2 linked regions of the Cycloclasticus pugetii PS-1 genome follow. The protein of the gene in region 2 interacts with the protein of the main gene of each other region in a pairwise test. Links are inferred from orthologs where the notes say so. Each region holds a gene or a part of one and is shown on either strand. Other genes may lie near its edges. The genes, in order: CYCPU_RS0101805 and mrcB.

Evidence for each region.
Region 1: the proteins of mrcB (region 2) and CYCPU_RS0101805 interact in binary tests that used the Escherichia coli proteins (3 or more experiments, as listed by UniProt). The link is inferred for Cycloclasticus pugetii PS-1 from one-to-one orthologs.

Annotation. Positions count from the first base shown.
Region 1 is NZ_ARVU01000001.1:360,185-364,982, forward strand. The notes cover bases 1-3,000. They hold CYCPU_RS0101805 (peptidoglycan D,D-transpeptidase FtsI family protein), read left to right. Parts: upstream 1-630; coding sequence 631-2,370; downstream 2,371-3,000. Other genes in these bases: rsmH (16S rRNA (cytosine(1402)-N(4))-methyltransferase RsmH), read left to right, coding at 1-356; ftsL (cell division protein FtsL), read left to right, coding at 356-634; CYCPU_RS0101810 (UDP-N-acetylmuramoyl-L-alanyl-D-glutamate--2,6-diaminopimelate ligase), read left to right, coding at 2,367-3,000. Outside these bases: more of CYCPU_RS0101810, read left to right, coding at 3,001-3,920; CYCPU_RS0101815 (UDP-N-acetylmuramoyl-tripeptide--D-alanyl-D-alanine ligase), read left to right, coding at 3,908-4,798. UniProt on the Escherichia coli protein: Essential cell division protein that catalyzes cross-linking of the peptidoglycan cell wall at the division septum. Required for localization of FtsN.
Region 2 is NZ_ARVU01000001.1:749,871-766,912, reverse strand. The notes cover bases 7,404-10,403. They hold mrcB (penicillin-binding protein 1B), read right to left. Parts: upstream 10,083-10,403; coding sequence 7,725-10,082; downstream 7,404-7,724. Other genes in these bases: CYCPU_RS0103690 (EAL domain-containing protein), read right to left, coding at 10,159-10,403; CYCPU_RS0103700 (tetratricopeptide repeat protein), read right to left, coding at 7,404-7,718. In the rest of the region: pyk (pyruvate kinase), read right to left, coding at 1-1,051; ppnP (pyrimidine/purine nucleoside phosphorylase), read right to left, coding at 1,130-1,444; CYCPU_RS0103730 (tryptophan--tRNA ligase), read right to left, coding at 1,476-2,696; CYCPU_RS0103725 (site-2 protease family protein), read right to left, coding at 2,705-3,364; CYCPU_RS0103720 (L-threonylcarbamoyladenylate synthase), read right to left, coding at 3,364-3,999; tRNA (adenosine(37)-N6)-threonylcarbamoyltransferase complex dimerization subunit type 1 TsaB, read right to left, coding at 3,996-4,685; CYCPU_RS0103710 (DNA repair helicase YoaA), read right to left, coding at 4,682-6,649; CYCPU_RS0103705 (hypothetical protein), read right to left, coding at 6,659-7,168; more of CYCPU_RS0103700, read right to left, coding at 7,170-7,403; more of CYCPU_RS0103690, read right to left, coding at 10,404-11,997; CYCPU_RS0103685 (HDOD domain-containing protein), read left to right, coding at 12,271-13,137; CYCPU_RS0103680 (class II glutamine amidotransferase), read right to left, coding at 13,134-13,913; CYCPU_RS0103675 (hypothetical protein), read right to left, coding at 13,922-14,194; CYCPU_RS0103670 (hypothetical protein), read right to left, coding at 14,191-14,391; GTP cyclohydrolase I FolE, read right to left, coding at 14,612-15,157; tRNA dihydrouridine(20/20a) synthase DusA, read right to left, coding at 15,215-16,195; CYCPU_RS0103655 (sodium ion-translocating decarboxylase subunit beta), read right to left, coding at 16,571-17,042. UniProt on the Escherichia coli protein: Cell wall formation. Synthesis of cross-linked peptidoglycan from the lipid intermediates.

The sequences.
Region 1 (4,798 bases), 400 kb from region 2 along the record:
TGAAAAGGCGAGAACCCGGCAAACATCCTGCAACAAGAAGCTTTCAAGCCATTCGAATTAAAATTAACAAAGAACTCGATGACCTTGAGCAGGCCTTGGCAAGCTCATTGAGTATGTTGAAACAAGGCGGCCGCTTAGCCGTTATTAGCTTTCATTCGTTAGAAGACAGAATTGTGAAACGGTTTATACGTGAGCAGTCGCGTGGAGAGATCGTTCCTCGCCATCTTCCAATGCCGTTAGATGCTAAAAAGCCGGTGTTAAAAGTGGTGGGTAAGGCAATTAAAGCGTCTGCGAATGAAGTAGCGGGTAATGTCCGAAGTCGCAGCGCTGTATTACGTATTGCAGAGAAATTGTAATGGCAGATCAAAGTCTAGCAGGTATTACAGTGATTTTATTGGTGTTGGTGATGGTGTCGGCATTGGCCGTTGTGTACGTGAAATATGATGCGCGTTTAATGTTTAATCAGCTACAAAAAGAATTACGAGAACAGGATAGGTTGGGCGTTGAATGGAATCGTTTGCAGTTAGAGCAAAACACTTGGTCATCAAATAACCGAATAGAAAAACTAGCTCGTACAAAGTTAAATTTACAGGCGCCTACGTCGGCACAAATTGTTTACGTAAAAGTTAAATGAAGTATTCACATCAACAATCTAATAACACTGTGCAGAAGGTTATTGTGCCTGAGTTGGCGGGGCGTCGCCGATTTATTCTGGCGTGTTTTATGTTGATGATGTGCGTGCTGATTTATCGGGCAATTGATTTACAAGTATTAAATAATAGTTATTTGCAAAAGCGCGGAGAAGCGGTTCATTTGCGTGACATCAAATTACCTGCTTATCGTGGAAAAATTACAGATGTAGGTGGGCACGCGTTGGCCATTAGTGCACCAGTGAGTTCTGTTTGGGTGAACCCGCAAGAGTTGGAGCTGGGCACTAAAAAGAAAGAGTTTGCAAAGCTGCTTGGTTTGAAGGTTAGCGCACTTGATAAGAAGCTTAAAAAAGTAGCCTCGAGGCGGTTTGTGTATTTGCGTCGCCATATGGATCCACAGGTGACGGCAATGATTGATCAGTTGCAATTACCAGGGGTGTATTTACAAAAGGAATATAGGCGCTATTACCCTGATGGCGAGGTGGCAGCACATCTTGTTGGCTTTACAAATATTGATGATGAAGGGCAAGAGGGCCTTGAATTAGCCTGGGATGAATCATTAAAAGGGTCAGCAGGTGCCGAGCGTGTGCTTCGTGATGGCAAACGCAGAATGGTAAAGCATGTTGATAACATACGTGCGCCTATTCCCGGTCAAGATATTCGGCTAACGATAGACCGGCGTTTGCAATATTTAGCATACCGAGAGTTAAAGGCGGCCGTCGCGCAGCAAAAGGCCACGTCTGGTTCATTAGTGTTGCTGAATGCTGAAACTGGCCAGTTGTTAGCAGTGGCAAACCAGCCTGCCTTTAATCCAAACGATCGTTCTAAGATTAAAGCGAGTCATGTTCGTAACAGAGCCTTTGTTGATTTGTTCGAACCCGGTTCAACAATGAAGCCCTTTACCGTTGCGGCAGGCATGGAATCGGGTGTCTTTGATGCTTCTACCGTGATTGATACCAACCCCGGTTATATGCGAGTGGGACGTAGTCAAGTGCGGGATCACCGTAATTACGGTGAAATAGATTTAGCAACGCTACTACTTAAGTCAAGTAATGTGGCGTCAGCAAAAATTGCTTTGGGCATTCCTGGCGAAAAGTTATGGGGTATGTTGAATAGTTTAGGGTTTGGTCAGTCAGCAGGCCTTGGGTTTCCGGGAGAAGCTCGTGGCAAACTAGTTGGCTATGAGCAGTGGCGGCCGATTGAAACGGCGACCTTGTCATTTGGTTATGGTTTGTCTACCTCGGCATTGCAATTAGCACGTGCTTATTCGGTTATTGCGAATGAAGGTGTTTTAGAGCCGATTTCGTTAGTGGTTGATGAAGCGGCTGCTGAAAGTGTACGGGTGATGAGTCCAACAGTTGCTAACAGTGTGCGCAATATGATGCGCGGTGTGGTTACCAAAGCGGGTACAGCGCCCAGAGCAAAGGTGTACGGTTACTCGGTTGCCGGTAAAACAGGCACTGTAAAAAAAGCGATCGCCGGTGGCTACGCAGAAGATAAATACTTAGGTGTATTTGCAGGCATGGCGCCAGCTAGCGACCCAAAATTAGTAATGGTTGTGGTGATAGATGAGCCAAAAGCAGGCGATTACTATGGTGGTTTAGTGGCCGCACCAGTATTTTCCAGAGTGATGTCTGGGGCGTTACGCTTAATGAATATTGCACCGGACAACCTCGATAAGGCAACCGTGTTTGCATCACTTGAAAGAGGTATTCAATGATGCCAGCTAAGCAAAATTCTTCGTTGCTGCCTTTGCAAACCGTGTTGGACGGCTTGTTGGAGGTTGACTCAGACATACGTATTGCAAATTTGAGTGTAGATGCGCGCAATATTCAAAAAGATGACGTATTTATAGCAGTCGCTGGTTCACAACAGCATGGCCTTATGTACGCAGAACAAGCGATACAAGCTGGCGCAGTTGCGATTATTTATGACCCTGAAGCAGGGGGTGAATTTTTAGCCGAGAAAGTAAAAAAAGCACATAGCATTTCCCTCTTTAAGCTTGCCAACCTTGGTGAGCATATCAGCATCATGGCTGCGCGTTTATATCAATTTCCATCGAAGGAGTTATCTGTGGTCGGGATTACTGGCACCAATGGTAAAACCTCGGTGAGCCACTTTATTGCTCAGGCATTAAATGTACAGACAAATTCATCCGCTATCATCGGTACCTTAGGCTGGGGACAGGTTGATGATTTAAAGAAAACGATCAATACCACTCCAGATGCAGTGAGTGTTCAGCGGCAACTGGCGACTTTACGCGACGAAGGCATTGCAACCGTTGCGATGGAAGTTTCTTCGCATGGTTTAGATCAAGGGCGGGTTAAGGCGGTTGCGTTTAAGGGCGCTGTGTTCACAAATTTAACACATGACCATTTGGATTATCATCAAACCCTTGAGGCTTATGGTGATGCTAAATTAACCTTATTCAAATGTCCTTCATTAAGCTTTGTTGTTCTAAATCGGGATGATGCCTTTAGTGAGCGGATTAAAAACGCACTGTCATCAAGCGTTAAAGTGTATTCATTCTCAAGGTCGAGCTGCTATTCAACAGTTGAAAATTGTTTGTTTATCTCTAATGAACGATTGCTAGCAACGGGCTTATCATTCGAGTTGTCTTTTAATGGGTGTACTGTTCAAGTTCACTCTGAACTGTTTGGTGCTTTCAATATTGATAACCTTGTTGCAAGCACTGCTGTGTTAATAGCAATGGGTGATGAATTGAGTGTCGCCGTTGCTAAGGTTGAAAAGGTGAAGGCCGTTGAAGGGCGTATGCAACGGGTTTTAGTTGAAGGGGCTGAGCCCGAAGTGGTGGTTGATTATGCGCACACACCAGATGCCTTAAGGCTTGCTTTGCAAAGCTTGCGTCAGCACTGCAAAGGAACCTTAAGATTGGTTTTTGGCTGTGGCGGTAATCGGGATGAAGCAAAGCGTCCACTAATGGGGGCCATAGCGGATGAGTTAGCCGATAGTATTGTTATTACAAATGACAACCCACGTTTTGAATCAGCTGAAGCGATCGCTGAGCAGATTAAAGCAGGCATTAGTCATGTGGCTAAGCTGACCGTTACGCTTGATCGTGGGCAGGCAATACAGCAAACCATTGCAAGTGCCGCTAAAAACGACATTATTTTAGTGGCCGGTAAAGGGCACGAAGAATACCAACAGATACAGAATGAAAAAATAGCTTTTAGCGATGTTGCACAGGTAAAAGATGCATTAAATGCAAGCGTGTTGAGCGAAGAGGGAGGTCACGGATGCAAACCATGAGCCTTCAGCAAGCAGCGGTTATCACTAAAGGGCACCTTGTGGGTGAAAACGTGAGCTTTAATGCCATTAGTACAGACACAAGAAAGATCCAACAGGGTGATCTTTTTGTTGCCTTACAAGGTGAAAATTTTGACGCAAATGATTTTGTAGAACAGGCCAATAAGAACGGTGCAGTGGCGGCGATTGTTAGTGCTGAGATAAGTGTTGATATGCCATATGTGAGAGTAGATGACACTTTATTAGCTTTAACGCAGATCGCAAAAGAACAACGTAAGGCGCTGGATATCCCCTTGGTCGCTATTACGGGCAGTAATGGCAAAACCAGTGTAAAAGAAATGTTAGCAAGCATTTTAAGCGGTTCGAATAAAGTGCTAGCAACAGAAGGTAATCTGAATAATCAAATAGGCGTGCCGCTTACTTTATTAAGGCTAACCGACGAATATGATGTTGCAGTGATTGAAATGGGCGCAAGTCATTCAGGTGATATTGCGCATCTATGTGATATTGCAGCACCAACCGTGGCGATTTTAAATAATGTTGGCTCAGCGCACTTAGAGGGGTTTGGCAGTATTCAGGGTGTTGCCAACGCGAAAGGTGAAATTGTTTCAGGAGTTAGTGAAACAGGGACGGCGATTCTTAATCAAGAAGAGCCTTGGTTAGACCAATGGCTGGCGTTACTTGGAAATAGACGTGTTATTCGTTTCGGCTGGTCTGATAATGCTGATGTGTGGGCAGATATTGAATCGGTACAAACGGGTATTTTTAACGGTCAATTTAAAACGACTTTTATTCTGCATTATCAGCAAGAACAGGTCGAAATTCAGCTAAACCTTATCGGTACGCATAATGTTCTAAATGCACTTGCGGCGGCCAGTGCA
Region 2 (17,042 bases):
GGCGCGAACGAGTCGTTCTTGGCTGACGTTCGGTTTGTTCGCAAATACGCCCCATTGCCTCCACGGTTTGAACAGGGTACTGTCCAACTGATGTTTCAGCCGATAACATCACAGCATCTGTACCATCAGAAACGGCGTTTGCAACATCAAACACTTCTGCACGCGTAGGAATGGCGTTATTAATCATCGACTCCATCATTTGTGTAGCGGTAATAACTACAGTATCCCTATCTCGAGCCATCCTAATGATATGTTTTTGAACCGGGGGTAAGTTAGCATCACCAATTTCCACACCCAAATCACCTCGTGCGACCATAACCGCATCAGATGCATCTACTATTTCTTCCAGCACATCCAGGGCTTCGGCCCGTTCGATTTTAGCAATTAAATGCGCTTGGCTACCGGCCGCTTTAACCAACGCACGCGCTTGATGCATATCTTCTGCAGATCTTGGGAACGACACGGCGACAAAATCCACCCTCATCTCAGCAGCCGTCTTAATGTCTTGCTTATCTTTGTCGGTTAATGCATTGGCGGATAAGCCCCCACCTTGTAAGTTAATGCCTTTGTTATTTGACAGCATCCCGCCCACAACGACGGTACACTTGATTTTTGAACCATTAACAGCCTCGACATCCAGCACGATACGTCCGTCGTCTAATAATAGACGATCGCCCTCAGTCACATCATTGGCTAACGGTTTATAATCACAACCAACTTGGGTGATATCACCTGCTGTTGATGCTAACGCTACATCTATCGTAAATTTAGCCCCCTCTTGAAGGCTTACTTTTCCATCCTCAAAACGCGCTATACGAATTTTTGGTCCTTGCAAATCAGCCAAGATACCGACATGACGGCCAAGTTTTTCTGATAAGTCTCTTACCGCTTGAGCACGTTTTCTTTGTTCATCTGCATGGCCGTGAGAGAAATTCAAGCGAACGACATCTACGCCCGCTTTAATTAATTTTTCTAAAACATCGGGTTCATCGGTAGCTGGACCCAAGGTGGCAATAATTTTAGTCCGTCTAGGTTTTCTAAAAGGAGGCATACTCTACTCGTTCATTAAGAAATAGTGCTTAGAGTATAGCGTGTAGATGACAGTTTTATGGCAACAATAACCCACACGTTATTTAAAATATGAGCAACAATAATCTGTCGGCTCATGAACTTTTAATTGAAAATTAGCATTCGCCGGCACATCAAACGATTCGCCACCTTTAACAGCTACCCACTCTTGCGAATTTGGCAATAACACATCGAGTTGCCCAGCTAAAATCTCCATCACCTCAGCGGCAGCGGTATTAAAGTCATAGTTACCCGGCATCATATAGCCCAATGTTTTTGTCGAACCATCCTCAAATTTAACCGTTCGACTAACCACTTTTCCATCAAAATACACATTTGCTTTTTTAACAATCGTGACATTTTTAAATTCTGACATGTTATTTCCTATTCTGTTTTTTTAACGTCGTTTAAACGTTATTAATACCCATTGCTGACTTTACTTCTTCAAGCGTCTCTTTTGCCAAATCTCTAGCTTTTTCAGTGCCTTCATTAATAATAGAGCGAACAAGCTCAGGTTGCTCCGTGTATTCTTTAGCCCTTTCTTGCATCGGTTTTAGTTCACGTAACACAGCATCAATAACGGGTTGTTTACAATCTATGCAACCAATACTCGCTGACTTACAGCCTTCTTGAACCCAATTACGCACACCCTCTTCTGAATACACCTCATGAAACTGCCATACTGGGCATTTTGCTGGGTCACCCGCGTCTGTTCTACGAACACGCGCTGGATCGGTTGGCATTGTTCTAAGTTTTTTCTCTACCTCTTCTGGTTCATCGCGCAATGCAATTGTGTTGTTATAAGACTTGGACATCTTTTGCCCATCTAAGCCAGGCATCTTTGACGCTTTAGTCAACAAGGCGATAGGCTCTGGCAAAATAACGCGGCCACTGCCTTCCAAATAACCAAATAAACGCTCTTTATCACCAACCGTTATATTTTGTTGTGCTTCTAATAAAGCTCTAGCTACACCCAGTGCTTCTTGATCACCATTTTCTTGGAAAGAACTTCGCAACTTGTTGAATATTTTGGCATTTTTCTTCCCCATTTTCTTAATCGCAGCTTCCGCTTTTTCTTCAAAGTCTAAGCCTCGGCCATATAAATAATTGAAGCGCCTAGCCACCTCACGCGTCAACTCAACGTGTGCCACCTGATCGGCTCCAACGGGGACTAAACCGGCTTTGTATATAAGAATGTCTGCGCTTTGTAAAAGTGGATAGCCTAAAAACCCATACGTTGCTAAATCCATTTCTTTGAGTTTTTCTTGCTGGTCTTTATAGCTCGGAACCCTTTCTAACCACCCCAGCGGCGTTATCATAGATAGCAACAAATGCAGCTCTGCATGTTCAGGAATGCTCGATTGTATAAATAAATCAGCCAAACCATGATCAACACCAGCGGCCAACCAATCAACAACCATATCCCAAGTACTGTCTGCAATAATTGAAGGGTCTTCATAGTGCGTTGTGAGCGCATGCCAATCTGCCACAAAGAAATGACACTTATATTCTTGCTGTAAATCGACCCAATTTTTTAGTACTCCGTGATAGTGACCTAAATGCAATTTGCCGGTTGGCCTCATACCGGATAGTACACGACGATACTGCGCTGGAACTTCTGAACTCACATTTCCTCCTAAATACCCAATATTTTAAAAATACTGGTTTGTAAAAAATAAACGGGCGGACCTAAAATTTTAGATAACCATCCCATTACAATAATAAAGACCAAAATTGGAAAGCCTAAGCGTTCAAGTTTACTAAACTCAATACTGGCTCTCATTGGCAATAAACCAGCTAACACCCGACCACCATCAAGCGGTAAAATCGGTAATAAATTTAACATCATCAGCACCGAATTAATAAAAATACCTGCATAGCCCATGTATATCAATGGCATAGCAAAATACTCATTTTGCGCGCCCATCATATAGCCTATTTTCATGACAACACCCCAACCAATCGCCATTAAAAGATTAGCGAAGGGTCCGGCTAGGGCCACATAAATCATGTCACGTTTGGGGTTCTTTAAATTGTGCCAGTTAACCGGAACCGGTTTTGCCCAACCAAATATAAAACCACCCAATAATAACAAAACCCCAGGCACAATCACGGTTCCGACCAAATCCATATGACTAATGGGGTTTAAGGTTAAACGCCCAAGGCTCTTTGCCGTATTATCACCAAACTGGCTAGCCACCCAACCATGAGCGACTTCGTGAACGGTAATGGCAAAAATAACCGGTAATATCCACACCGCTATTCGACCGACCAAGGTCAATTCGTCCATTGACATTAATGCTCATCCTTACGTGCAATAAAATCAGCAATACCTTTACCTTCTCTAACCACTTCAGGAAAGTCATTATCCCAAACGATCATGGTTGTTGGTTCATACGGAATAACACCCGCATCAACCACAAGGTCCAATACACGGGCTAACTGCTGATTAATCTCATAAGGGTCGGCTATGGCCTCGGTTTCACCCGGTAAGATCAAGGTACTGGTTAACATCGGCTCATTGAGCTCTTCAAGTATTTTTTGCGCAACCAAATTATTTGGAATACGAATACCAACGGTTTTTCGTTTCGGGTGCTGGAGGCGTCGAGGCACCTCTTTAGTTGCCTTTAACACAAAAGTAAACGCGCCCGGCGTTAATGATTTGAGCAGGCGGTACGTATCGTTATTCACTTGTGCGTACATTGAGATCTCAGTTAGATCCCGACACACTAAGGTGAAATTATGTTTATCGTCAATTCGACGAATCTGACGAATACGATCAAGCGCCTGCTTATCACCCAAATGACAAGCCAAGGCATAAGAAGAGTCAGTTGGGTAAGCGATAACACCGCCCCGACGTATAATATCGGCCGCTTGCTTAATTAACCGTGGCTGTGGATTATCGGGGTGAATATTCAAATATTGTGTCATGATTGCTGTTGTGCTTTTTTCTTTGCTACATTATCACGTAAATACACCGGTAATGCATTGTCGGCAGACACCGTTTGCCCATCCCTCACCATGCCGACCGCCAACTGAGCAACCTCTCTTGCTCTTGGCAGCGCGTTTGGTAAAAGCAACAACTCGCTAGCGTTAACTAACTGCGTTAACTCATTTTCATATGTGCCCCAACCGTGTCCAATACCAATCGCCTGTTTACCTTGCGTAACGCTTAACGCTGCTGGCGCAATAACAGACTCATTGGAAACCGCTTTGAGTTGGCCATCAATCCGTTCATATTCGCACCAATATACCTCACCCATTCGAGCATCTAAGGCTGCGTACACTGTCTGACCTTCTACGGGAGGACCCGCCTGATATGCCAACGCGGTAAGCGTAGACACCGGCGCGATCGGTAGCTCTGCCGCAAAGGCTAAGCCTTGAATAACGCCTGTCGCCATTCTAACGCCGGTAAAAGACCCGGGGCCACGGCCAAAAGCTAACGCATCGAGTTGTTGTAACGTCATACCAGCTTCGTTCAGTAGCTCATCGACCATTGGCAAAATCAAGTTACCGTGTTCTCGTGGTGCCACCTGAAAACGGTCTATTACCTCGCCGTTTATCAACAAGGCCGCAGAGCACCCTTCTGTTGCTGTTTCAATCGCTAAAATTTTCATGCTGATTTTATAACGTGTTTTTTATCACTGATTTTTTGACTATTGATACGATGAAAGAATCTCTTCACATCTTTTACATCTTGTGTAATAGGCATCGCTGGCAAGGATTTAATAAACACTTTACCATAGCCTTTGCTTGATAACCGTGGATCACACAACACCAACACGCCTTTATCTTCAACATCACGAATCAACCTTCCCACCCCCTGTTTTAGCGTCAAGGCTGCTGAAGGCAATTGGAAATCTGAAAACGCTGACTGGCCATTAGCGGCCATATATTCTAACCGAGCTTTAGTCACCGGATCGCCAGGCGATGCGAACGGTAGTTTATCTATAATCACACAGGATAAGGCTTCCCCCCGCACATCAACGCCTTCCCAAAAACTCGCAGTACCGAGCAAAACCGCACGCTCAGAACGCCTAAAGGACTCTAACATTTGTTGCTTCGGCAAATCACCTTGCACTAATAATTTAAAGTTCGTTTCAGCCAATAAAATATTAGCGGCTTCTTTTAATGCCTTATGCGAGGTAAATAAAATAAATGCCCTACCTTCACTAGCCTCTAATACTGGAATGATTTTTTCAATCATCGTCGCCGTATAGTGATAATCGCGTGGCTCAGGCATGCCAGTTGGGACATACATCAATGACTGATGCACAAAATCAAAAGGGCTTTCCCAGCTACCCGTTTCAGCATCTTCCAAACCCAATCGTTTAGAAAAGAAATCAAATTTATTATTCACCGATAAAGTAGCCGAGGTAAACACCCAGCTGGCATCACTGGCAAAAGCAAAACTGGCAAATGCCTTAGAAATATCCAAAGGCGTTCGATAAAAAGTAAACGTCCGCTGATACGTTTCGAACCATTGGATCCAATCGTGCTGATCTTGCTTTGAAAAAAGTTTCAGTCGCAGTAGAACATCTTCGCAGCGTTTCCAACACGCCTCTAAACCTTTAGAACGAACAGCCACCTTAGTTAATACTTTAAATAACTGTTCGATACGTTCAATCAGGCAATCTAAGGCTTGCAAGAAGTCTGTACCTTGCTCAAGCTCATCCCAAGAGCCTTTAATAACCGGCTCAGGCAGCACCTTCCGCATTTCTCGTATGTCTTCACTAATTACATGTGTTAAATCAATCAATTCAGGCATATCTGATGCTAATTTTAATTGTTCTGCACTGACATCACCGATCAACGATAAAATTTGACGTGCACTGACCGACACCCCTAAAAACCGAGACGCCGTGTCAATTAATTGGTGGGCCTCATCAACAATAATTAGCTCTGCATCTGGCAATAACTGCCCAAACCCATCATCTTTCAATGACCAGTCTGCACATAAAAGATGGTGGTTAACAATTAATACATCTACTTCTTGTGCTTTTTTTCTGGCTAATACTGGAAAACACTCACTGATCATTGGACATTCTTGGCCCAAACAATTATCTGCTGTTGACGTGACTTGTTGCCAAACGTAAGAATCTTCGGCAACCGATGTTACCTCAGCAATATCTCCCTCTTTTGTTTGATTCGACCACCGTTCGACCTCTCTTAATTCAGCATCCGTCTGTTTGTCAAAGCTAGATGTTTGCATTTTTGCCTGATCAAGGCGATATAAACACAGGTAATTAGACCGTCCTTTCAGCACTGCACCCTGTACAGGTACGTTTAATACCTCACGGATTAACGGGAAGTCCTTTTCGAATATTTGGTCTTGAAGATTACGCGTCCCGGTTGAGATAATTGTTTTCTTACCAGATAAAATGGCAGGAATAAGATAGGCAAAGGTTTTTCCTGTTCCTGTTCCAGCTTCAGCTACTAGATGTGTATGCTGCTCAATAGCCCGCTCGATAGCCTGCGCCATCGACAACTGTCCATCTCGCGGTTGAAAGCCTTTAATATGTTTAACCAGCTCGCCATTAGAGCCAAATATGCTATCGAGGTCGTACAAAGGGTTATCCATTTAAATTTATTAACTTGTTTCATCAGTCCACGCTGATGCGTCCAAACCACCTTCTTTTGTCCAAACCAAGGTAGCAATATTGCGAAACTTTGCAACCGACATAGCGCCTCGCTTCATACGGTTTGAGCTATCATTCAGGTTATCTAAAATATCGCTACGTGTGGCCTCAAAGATATCAAACGGCAGATAATTTTCATCCATAAGCACTAACACAACCGAGTCCCATTCTTTATCTAACTTTAATTGCCCAAGCCGTTGGCCTCGATAATTGTCATTGAATATAGTTCGCGCTTTAATTTGAATTCTTTTTGGCCCACGCCCTTTAACACGTAAGGCATCAAAACCTAGCGAGCGGTCGTCGCCTAACGCTAAGTCTAATAGTTTGCAAGCATCATGTTCAGCAATTTCGTTGCTGACCCCCGGCAAGGGTTTACCTGTCATTTTTTTATAATCTGTGGCCAACTGCCTTGCTTGCTCTATTAATTTATCAACAGAATAAACTTGCGTTGGCTCCGTCATTTTAAAACAACCTATTGGCAGCAACACGTGCTTTTCGGGCATCCTCAGTTCGACCTAAGGTATCATAACAGTCTGCCATCAATAACCAATTGCTACGCTGAAGGCTCGTCTGCCCAGCAGACAATAAGTTAGATTTTTCAGCCAAACTAATCGCTAAGGTATATTTCTTTTGTTGATAACGCACCTTCGCCAATGCATGCCAAACCTGCGGGTCTCTTGGAGAAATACGAACAGCTCGTTCCAATTTTGAAGCCGCCATATCAGGCTGACCAGATTCACTTTGTTGGTACGCACTATCCAGTAAGGCAACTACAGCTGGGTTTTGTGTGGTTTTTGCCTCATCGATTGGTTGATCATAAGACTGCCCCATACCCTCTTGTATAGGCTGCTCATCAATAGGGTATGTTTGAGCCGTTTGTGGCAATGGTTGCGATGGATATGGCGAAGCTTCACCAGTGCGTCCAATCGGAGCAGGTACTTGATTATACATCGACAGATCTGCGCAACCCGATAAAGCTAGCAGCAACGCGATCAAGGTGGTTAATTTCATGATTATTTACATACCGTTCGTTAAGCGATCAAACCAATTCCCAGCTCGCTCTAATGTTCTATTAACCGCCCCAACACAGGGTGAATACTCAGTGGGTTCGGAGCCTTTTATAAACGGATATTGTACAGCATCTTCACAAAACTCATTAGCACGATAGCCGAGTGGGTCTACCCAAGTATACTCAACATTCTGTGGCTTTGTCAGCTCCACGGGCTCTTTTGAAATAGTACTCATAACACTTGACCATACTTGCAATGCGCCGCTAGCGCCGGTTAATTTAGAGGGCCTATTATCGTCACGTCCTAGCCATACAACTGCTAAATAATCCCCGCTAAATCCGGCAAACCAACTATCTCTTAATTCGTCAGTAGTTCCGGTTTTCCCGGCCACCTTGTAGTAGTGAGGCATCTGTCGATAAACTGAGCGCCCTGTGCCCTTCGTCATCACTTCTTGTAAGGCTGTATTAACAAGGTAAACCGCTGATGGGTTTGCCACTTGTCGTACACTTAGCGCATAACGCTGCAAAGCGATATGATCACTAGATGTTACTGACTGGATAGATCGCAATTGGGTAAAAAAGCCTTCGCCTGCTAAAGTTTGATACATTTGCGTTACCTCAAGAGGTGATAGCCGAAGTGCTCCCAACAATAATGACGGGTAAGGCTTAATCGGTCGCCGAATACCTAGCTCTTCAATTGTTCGTTTTACATTTGGCACTTTAAGCGCCATACCCAAGCGAACAGTCGCTAAATTATATGAGTTCGACAAGGCTTCGTGTAATGGCACAGGTCCATGCTCAACCTTGTCATAATTCTCCGGCATCCAAAGTTCACCTGAACGTTGTTTTAAACTAACCGCCTTATCCTCAATCATTGTCGTGAGCGTATAGTCTGCTGGTTGCGATAATGCCGTCAAATAAACTGCTGGCTTCACCAAAGAGCCTATCGGCCTAATTGCATCAAGCGCCCTATTAAAACCACTAAACAATGGATTTCTGTCGCCAATAACGGCAACAATCTCACCGCCCTCACGGCGTGTAATAACCATTGCACCTTGGAGTTTATTTTTTTCAATACCGTACTGCCTATTAAGTGCTTCAAGCTTTTGCTTAAACAGTTTTTCGGCCGTCGTCTGAATATTGTAATCAAGCGTTGAAAAAATATTTAGGCCTTCCGAGCGTAGGTCTTCATCCTTATAATCTCGACTTAATTGACGCTTTACTAAATCTAAAAATGCAGGAAAGCGAGAACTTTTAACCTGCTTAAATGGCGAAATATCCACACCAAATTGTTTTGCAATACGCCTTTGCTCGTCCGGTAGCACTCCAAAGCGAGTCATTTCATCAAGTACTAAGTTTCTGCGTTTTAGCGCTCTTTCGGGGTATCGCCTCGGGTCATAATAAGAAGGGCCTTTGACCAACCCAACTAACAACGCCGTTTGATGTGGCTTTAATTCAATCAAGGGTTTATTAAAATAAAACACACTAGCCATTCCAAAACCATTGATCGAACGCTCACCATCTTGGCCAACAAAAACCTCATTTAGATAGGCTTCTAAAATCTCATCTTTTTCGTAATGAAACTCAATAATCAACGCCATCATGGCTTCTTTAATCTTTCGCCACAAACTCCTTTCTGACGTTAAGTAAAAATTCTTAATTAATTGTTGCGTTAAGGTGCTGCCTCCTTGAACAACGCCTCCAGCTTTTATATTTGCCCACACCGCACGCAAAATAGATTTAATAGAAACGCCGTAATGTTGATAGAAATCGCGGTCTTCAACCGATATCAAGCCGTCAATTAATGTACGTGGCACATCATCAAGCTTTATTAGAATCCTATCTTCTTTGTGACTAGGGTAAAAACTACCGACTCGAACTGGGTCTAAACGGAGTAAGGCTTCAGACTTACCTGTTTGTACGTTTTGAATCGCCGATATATGATCACTTCTAAAGTAAATTTTGACTGTCTTAGATACTTCACGGTCATCAAAGAATTTAAATGAACGTGTTTTTACCGTAAAAGTTGAGCCTGATTGATAGTATTGACCGCCCGAGGTGAATGTCGATGTTCGTTGGTAATGTAGGTCTTTCAATAACGATTCAAATTGCTGTGCTGATAAGGACAGCCCTTGATACAGTTCAACAGGGTTTGCAAACACATGAGCCGGTAACGCCCACCTTTTCCCTTCAAATTGAGTGCGAACAACATGATCTAAGTAAAAAACGTAGACAGCTATCACAACGATTAATAGCAACCCTACTTTCAGGATTAACCTCTTTAGAAAACCACTAGACTGTGGTTTTTTTTGAGGTTTCTTCGTTTTTTTTCTGCTCGATTTTGCTTTAGTTTTTGGCTTAGCCATAGTCAATTTAACAGATTTACAAGGTTACAAAATTTGCACCGCAGCACGGCTGCGTCATCATGTCATAGACTTGGCGTTAATGGGTCATTAATTTTTCGATATCTAACGATTTATTCAACAAACCGTCAATAGAAACATACTGATCCTCTAACAGTTCTAGGCTAGGCTTACCAAGCAGGTAACCTTGAACATAATCCACACCCAACTCTTTTAATACTCGTAATATTTCAGCATTTGAGACATATTCTGCAATGGCTTTCTTACCAAGACTATGCGCTACTTCTATCATTGATTTAACAAGAACTTGGTCAGCATGGTCCACAGCTAAATTATTAATGAATTGACCATCAATTTTTAGATAATCGACCGGAAAGTTTTTAATATAATTAAACGAGCTAAAGCCAGCACCAAAATCATCTAAGGCAAATCGACACCCTAGGGCACGAATTTTAGAAACCATTTCTCGTGTTTTATTGAAATTTGAAACTGCTGCTGTCTCTGTTATTTCAAACGTTAGCCTTGACGGTGAAATCCATGTAGATTCAAGTTTCTGTTTAATAACCGGCAACAAATAATCACCTTGGAGTGCGTGACTGGATAAGTTAATGGTAAAACAAATATTCTCTTGTGTTTTTGGTAAACCAGCGATGTGATCTATCGCATGTGAAACCACCCATAGGTCAATGTGATGGATAAGCCCCATTCTCTCTGCCACCGGAATAAACTGGGCTGGTCTTAACAACTCGCCTTCATCCCCTATCATCCGAAGCAATGTTTCATAATGAGAAACAGACCCATTGGAGAGTTTTACGACAGGCTGAAAAACTATTTTAAATAAGTCTTCACTCAATGCATGACGAATTTTAGGCACCCATTTGGCATCCTCTCTAATGCTAATTAATTCGTCGTTATCACTCTCAAATAAATTAACCCTATTACGGCCCAAGGTCTTTGCAGAATAACAGGCATGATTCGCTCTAGACATCAGTTCACTAGGGCGTTTAATTAATTTTAATGGTTCCAACATCGCGACACCGATGCTGGCTGAAATATTATAAATATTCTCACCCGATTTAAAATCAAACTCATCAATGGTTAACCTTATTTTTTCAGCCAATTGCATGGCCTCTTTTTCGGCTGTTTTACTAATGAAGACTTGAAATAAATTTGAGCCAACTCGTGCAATAAACGCATTATTATCGAGGGTTGAGCGAATTAGGGTGGCTACTTCTACTAGAAGTCGATCACCAGCTTCGTGACCCTCAATATCATTGACGACTTTAAATTGGTCTAAATCAATGTCTAACAAAGCACCATGTTGTTTAAAGTTATTGCATCTTAAAATAGCAAAATCCAATGTTTTTTCTAAGCCACTTCGGTTAGATAACCCTGTCAATTCATCATGCGCTACTAAATATTGTAAACGGGCTTCCATAATTCGTCGTTCAGAAAGCTCCCTGACTAACTTTTCCTCACTTTGAATTCGATCATCTCGTTCACTTTTAAGTGCAAACGCCAGTTCAACTAAAGGCATGAGATGTTTGCCCTCTGTTGGGTAATGCGTCATCGTCGCGGCATTTGCTTTATGACATTGGGCCATCAACTCATCATTAATCGTAATTGCTTTATCTGCGAGTAAAATCAACGGAATGGCATCATGACCATCGAGAGTCGTTAAAACCTGGCTAAGTTTCAAGGGGTCACTTTGAGGCAAGCCATAACTTAAAAATATCATGCCAATCTCGTCTACCTTACCTTGATAAGGACGGATAAGCTCAAAAGCTTGTTCCTGGCTTGATGCACAAATTAAATTTCTATAACCACCGGCTGATAAAATATCCTGCAGCGTAGACAAGCGGCTCACCTCGTCTTCGATGATTAGAATAGCTTGTTGCTTTGGTATTTGTTCCGTCATTTCAGTCGCCTTTTCGAGCTGACTATCCGTTATTTTAAAACAACAAGCAACGAATAATTATCAAAATATATACATAATTTTCTTTTCTATCAACAACTTTACGCCTACTCTTAATACAGTGTCAACAATAATTTCATAACAGCTTGATATTCCGGACAAGGACCCCGTAGAATATATATCTGCTAGAAAAAATAATAATCAGTCATTCAACGTTAAGCATATCGCCTATTTTTACTAGACTTAGAGCCATTAACTTTTTAATCATGATTCGATATGACACAAACATACGCCAATATTTGTACCGTTGATGATTTTTTAACAGGAGACATTGACCTGTGCTCTGCTCCGGAGATTTTCTATCGTATTACACAAGCACTCGACGACCCCTTAAAAAACTCTCAAGATATTGCGGCCATTATCGAACAAGACCCTTCACTATCCGCTCGAATGCTAAAAATTGTTAATTCCGCTTTTTTTGGTTTCCCGGCCTCAATTAAAACGATTGAGCATGCCATTTCTATTCTGGGTAATCATGACGTTCGAATGCTAGTCATGACAACGAGCGTGGTTGAAAAATTTTCAACTTTACCTAACTCGATTCTTGATATGCGCCAATTTTGGATGCATAGTTTAAAAACTGCTTTATTTGCAAAGTACCTTGCTGACAATCACCCTAAAAAAAGGCAGCTTAGTTCTGCATTTATGAGTGGGCTTCTCCATGATATAGGGCGGTTAATTTTTTATATCAAAGCACCTGATCTAGCCCGCGCAGCCGCTTTGCTTGTTAAGACGGAAACTGTAAATGAAATTGAAGCCGAGGCCTCCTTTGTAGGTTTTAATCATGCCGAGCTAGGTGGTGCTTTGTTAAAACTATGGGAAATACCAGCCTCCATTCAAGATTCGGCAAGCTTCCATCATCAGCCTGATTTAGCTACTAATAATAAAGACGAAGTTTATATCGTTTACCTTGCGAATAAATTAACTCATGCTAACAGTACGTCTGAAGAAACCATCAACAAAACAATATCTACAGAAGATAATTTATGGAACCAGCTCGACCTCCCTTACGGCATTATTGCACCCGCTGCTAATCACGTAGACGAGCAATTTAGCCAAACCTATGCGTTATTTTTTGATTAAGAAACCTGCGTAAATGTTTTTACACCCAAGCGAAACACACTAAATTCATTGGTCTCCATTTTCGTCCACTGCTCATTCGATGTCAGCGGTTCAGTGGCTATCACCGTCACCACATCATCGGGTGACGCTTCTTGATTAAAGTCTACACACAAGTCTGCATCCAATAATTGCGCCTCTACGAATGGTGTTTGACGTGTTAGCCAATATAGTTTTGTATTACAGAACGTATACAAATGATCTACATCACTCATTAATACGTTAAACACTCCATGCTGAGATACCTTACGGAAAAGTTCTTCAACAGTCTTCCGCAACTTCACTTTACTTTTTGGTTTAACAGGGTACTTTTTACGAAGCTGGCCCAAAATCCAACAAAAAGCATACTCGCTGTCTGTTGTGCCGATAGGGGTGTAGCCATTAAGTACTTTTTTCTTAATGCCTTTTAATTGACCATTATGTGCAAATGACCATATTTTACCCCACAGTTCACGCGAAAATGGGTGTGTATTTTCCAAACAAACACGTCCTCGGTTTGCCTTTCTAATATGACAAATAACTTGCGTACTTTTTATTGAGTACTGTTGAATAAATTTTGCGACTTCCGAGTTAGCACTAGCAACTGGGTCGTGAAAAGCACGAAAACCTTTTCCTTCATAAAAAGCGATACCCCACCCGTCTTTATGTACACCAGTTTCCCCACCACGCTTAATTAAACCACTAAAGCTAAAGCAAATATCTGTCGGTACATTTGCACTCATCCCTAGTAATTCACACATATAGACTGTTAAATCTCTTCTATGATAGTCCGCTCGATAGGAACTTGGACGTATTTCTTTTTACCGTTCTCTTTAACCCAAAAGTAGTAATAACCTTTTTGTGATTCGGATGTCACTTTACTATCAAGAACTGTCCACGATTTTTTATGCTCACCCTCGTAAAAGCTTACCCTATAGTCGCCTTCCATCCAGCTCACACCTAATCGTGAAAATTTATTTTGCTGTTCTTCTGAACAAGCCGAAAGAACAAAGGCTATGATTATCAATACGATATATCTCATGAATTTTCCAGTTTTCTTAAGACCAAAAAGACCATTACAAAAGCCCCGCCAATCGCACACATCCAAATATCAGATCGCTGCAGGCCTATCAGGCTACCTATCCCCGCACCAATCGCAGCGCCTAGGCCACTGAATGCCATACTTCTCATCATTCTACAAAAACTACAATCGGACCCTTCTCCAAAAAACTTTGGCATCTCGTTCCCTCCTTTTGTATTACCGTCTCACCTATGGCGTACTTTCAATCAACTTCAAAAAACACATAGGCCTGTGTTTTACTTTCACTTAAATGTGGGGATAGTCGCTGACTATCACTCCCTTTAAAACTCTGTGACCGTCTATTTGGCACATCATTCCCTAAACTAATAAAACAGTGCTATTAACAGCTTTTCTGTAATTTAACAGGCTGAATCACCACTAGCCCATTTTTAATAAGCTTAAAAATTCAGCCCGTGTTTCAGAATTTTTACGAAATTGCCCCAACATACTAGATGTAGTCATTTGTGAGTTTTGTTTCTCCACACCTCGCATCATCATGCACAAATGTTTTGCCTCCACAACCACTGCAACCCCTTTTGCACCCGTTACTTCGAGAATAGAATCTGCAATTTGTGTAGTCAATTGCTCTTGTATTTGTAATCGACGTGCATACATATCGACGATTCTAGCTACCTTTGATAAACCAAGTACTTTCCCATCTGGCAGATACGCCACATGGCACTTGCCAATAAAGGGTAGTAAATGGTGCTCACACATAGAATACAGTTCTATATTTTTAACAATCACCATATCATCAGCATCAGAGTCAAAAACGGCGCCATTCACAATATTCTCTAAACTTTGCTGATAGCCACTTGTTAAGAAAGACATTGCTTTTGCCGCACGCTTTGGCGTATCAACCAAACCTTGGCGATTAACGTCTTCTCCAACCTGTGAAATTATTTGTTTATATAGTTTTTCCATCAATCTCAATCATCTTTAAAAGTATTTAAAGTATACCGTTTTCTTGTTTGCTTTAAATCAAATAGTTTTAGCGTATGGCGCCATAGCCTCTAGGCCTGCTAATAATACCTCTGGCCCCGCATTTTTCTGTCGAGCATTCTCACTAAGGTACCTACGCCAATGTTTTCCACCAGGTTGACCTGCAAAAAGCCCCAATATATGCCGTGTTAAATTTTGTAACGGAACACCTAACTCTAATTGTTTTTCAATATATGGAAGGTAGGCTTCGAGCACTTTTTTTCTATCGGCCAAGGGCTGTTTGAACAGTTGGTGTTCAATTTCCGCCAAAAAAAAGGGATTATGATAAGCTTCACGACCAATCATCACACCGTCAAGGTGTTGCCAATGTTGTTGAATCTCACTGATTGCATTAACCCCACCATTAACAATAATTGATACCGATGGAAAAGCTCTTTTAATGTCGTACGCTCTATCGTAGTTTAACGGCGGAATGGTTCTGTTTTCTTTCGGGGACAGGCCGTTTAAGATGGCTTTACGCGCATGAATAATAACAGTATCGCAACCCGCATCAGTAACTGCCTGAACAAAGCCTCTCAGGAATTCAAATGAATCTAGCTCATCTATCCCAATTCGTGTTTTAACCGTGACTGGAATGTCCACAGCTTGTCGCATTAATGATACGCATTGTGCAACACGTTGCGGCTCAGCCATTAAACATGCACCTATACGTCCATTTTGAACACGATCACTTGGGCAGCCGACATTGATATTTACTTCTTTATAACCCGCTTCCTGTGCATATCCGGCACATTGCGCCATGGCTTTAGGGTTACTACCACCTAATTGTAATGCTACTGGCTGCTCATATTGATCAAATGCCAAAAAGCGCTGTTTATCGCCATGAAGTAATGCACCTGTCGTTACCATTTCTGTATAAAGCAGGGCATTAGGTGATAAAAGTCGATGGAAATATCGGCAGTGCCGATCTGTCCAATCCATCATCGGTGCAATGGATAACAGTCTATTAATGCTTGGCATGAGAGTAATTGCTATTTCTGTTAGATGTTAGCCCAATTTTTTACATTGCCCATCAGCATCAAAAATAATGCTGTTATAAACCTGTATTAATGTAAACAGCTAGATTGTTAGCCCTTTTAAAGCTTTCTAAGAAATCCAGTGTCAGTGATTGATAGATTGAATTAAAAGGCAGCGAAAAGAACCGTAAGATAACCCCACAGATTATTAAGGCTAATCACCCCAATATTTCTATTAAGGGTGATTTTTAGCTTAATCAGTAACGTTATGGCTTTGGTTACTCTCATCTAACCTTACTGTAGGCAGGTCACTGTTCAGGGTATATTTTTGAGCGCAAACAATACTGCGTTCATTTCTTTACCTAGATAATGACCGATATTAATTAACTATTGCCAGCAAAACACCTGCCGCGACCGCAGAACCAATAACACCCGCTACGTTAGGCCCCATCGCATGCATTAATAAGTAATTATGAGGGTTAGACTCTAGCCCTACTTTATTAACCACACGGGCCGCCATAGGAACTGCCGACACACCTGCAGCACCAATGAGTGGATTAACTTTGCCGCCCGTTACCTTGTGCATTAACTTACCCATTAAAATACCACCTGCCGTACCAATGGAAAATGCCGCCATTCCTAACACTAAGATACCAAGTGTTTCAGCAGTTAAAAACTTATCCGCTGATAGTTTCGAGCCAACAGCTAAGCCTAGGAAAATAGTCACAATATTAATAAGTTCATTTTGTGCTGTAGAACTTAAACGATCAACCACACCACTTTCTCGCATTAAATTACCGAAGGCTAACATTCCAACCAAAGGTGCTGACGCTGGCAAAAATAGAATAACC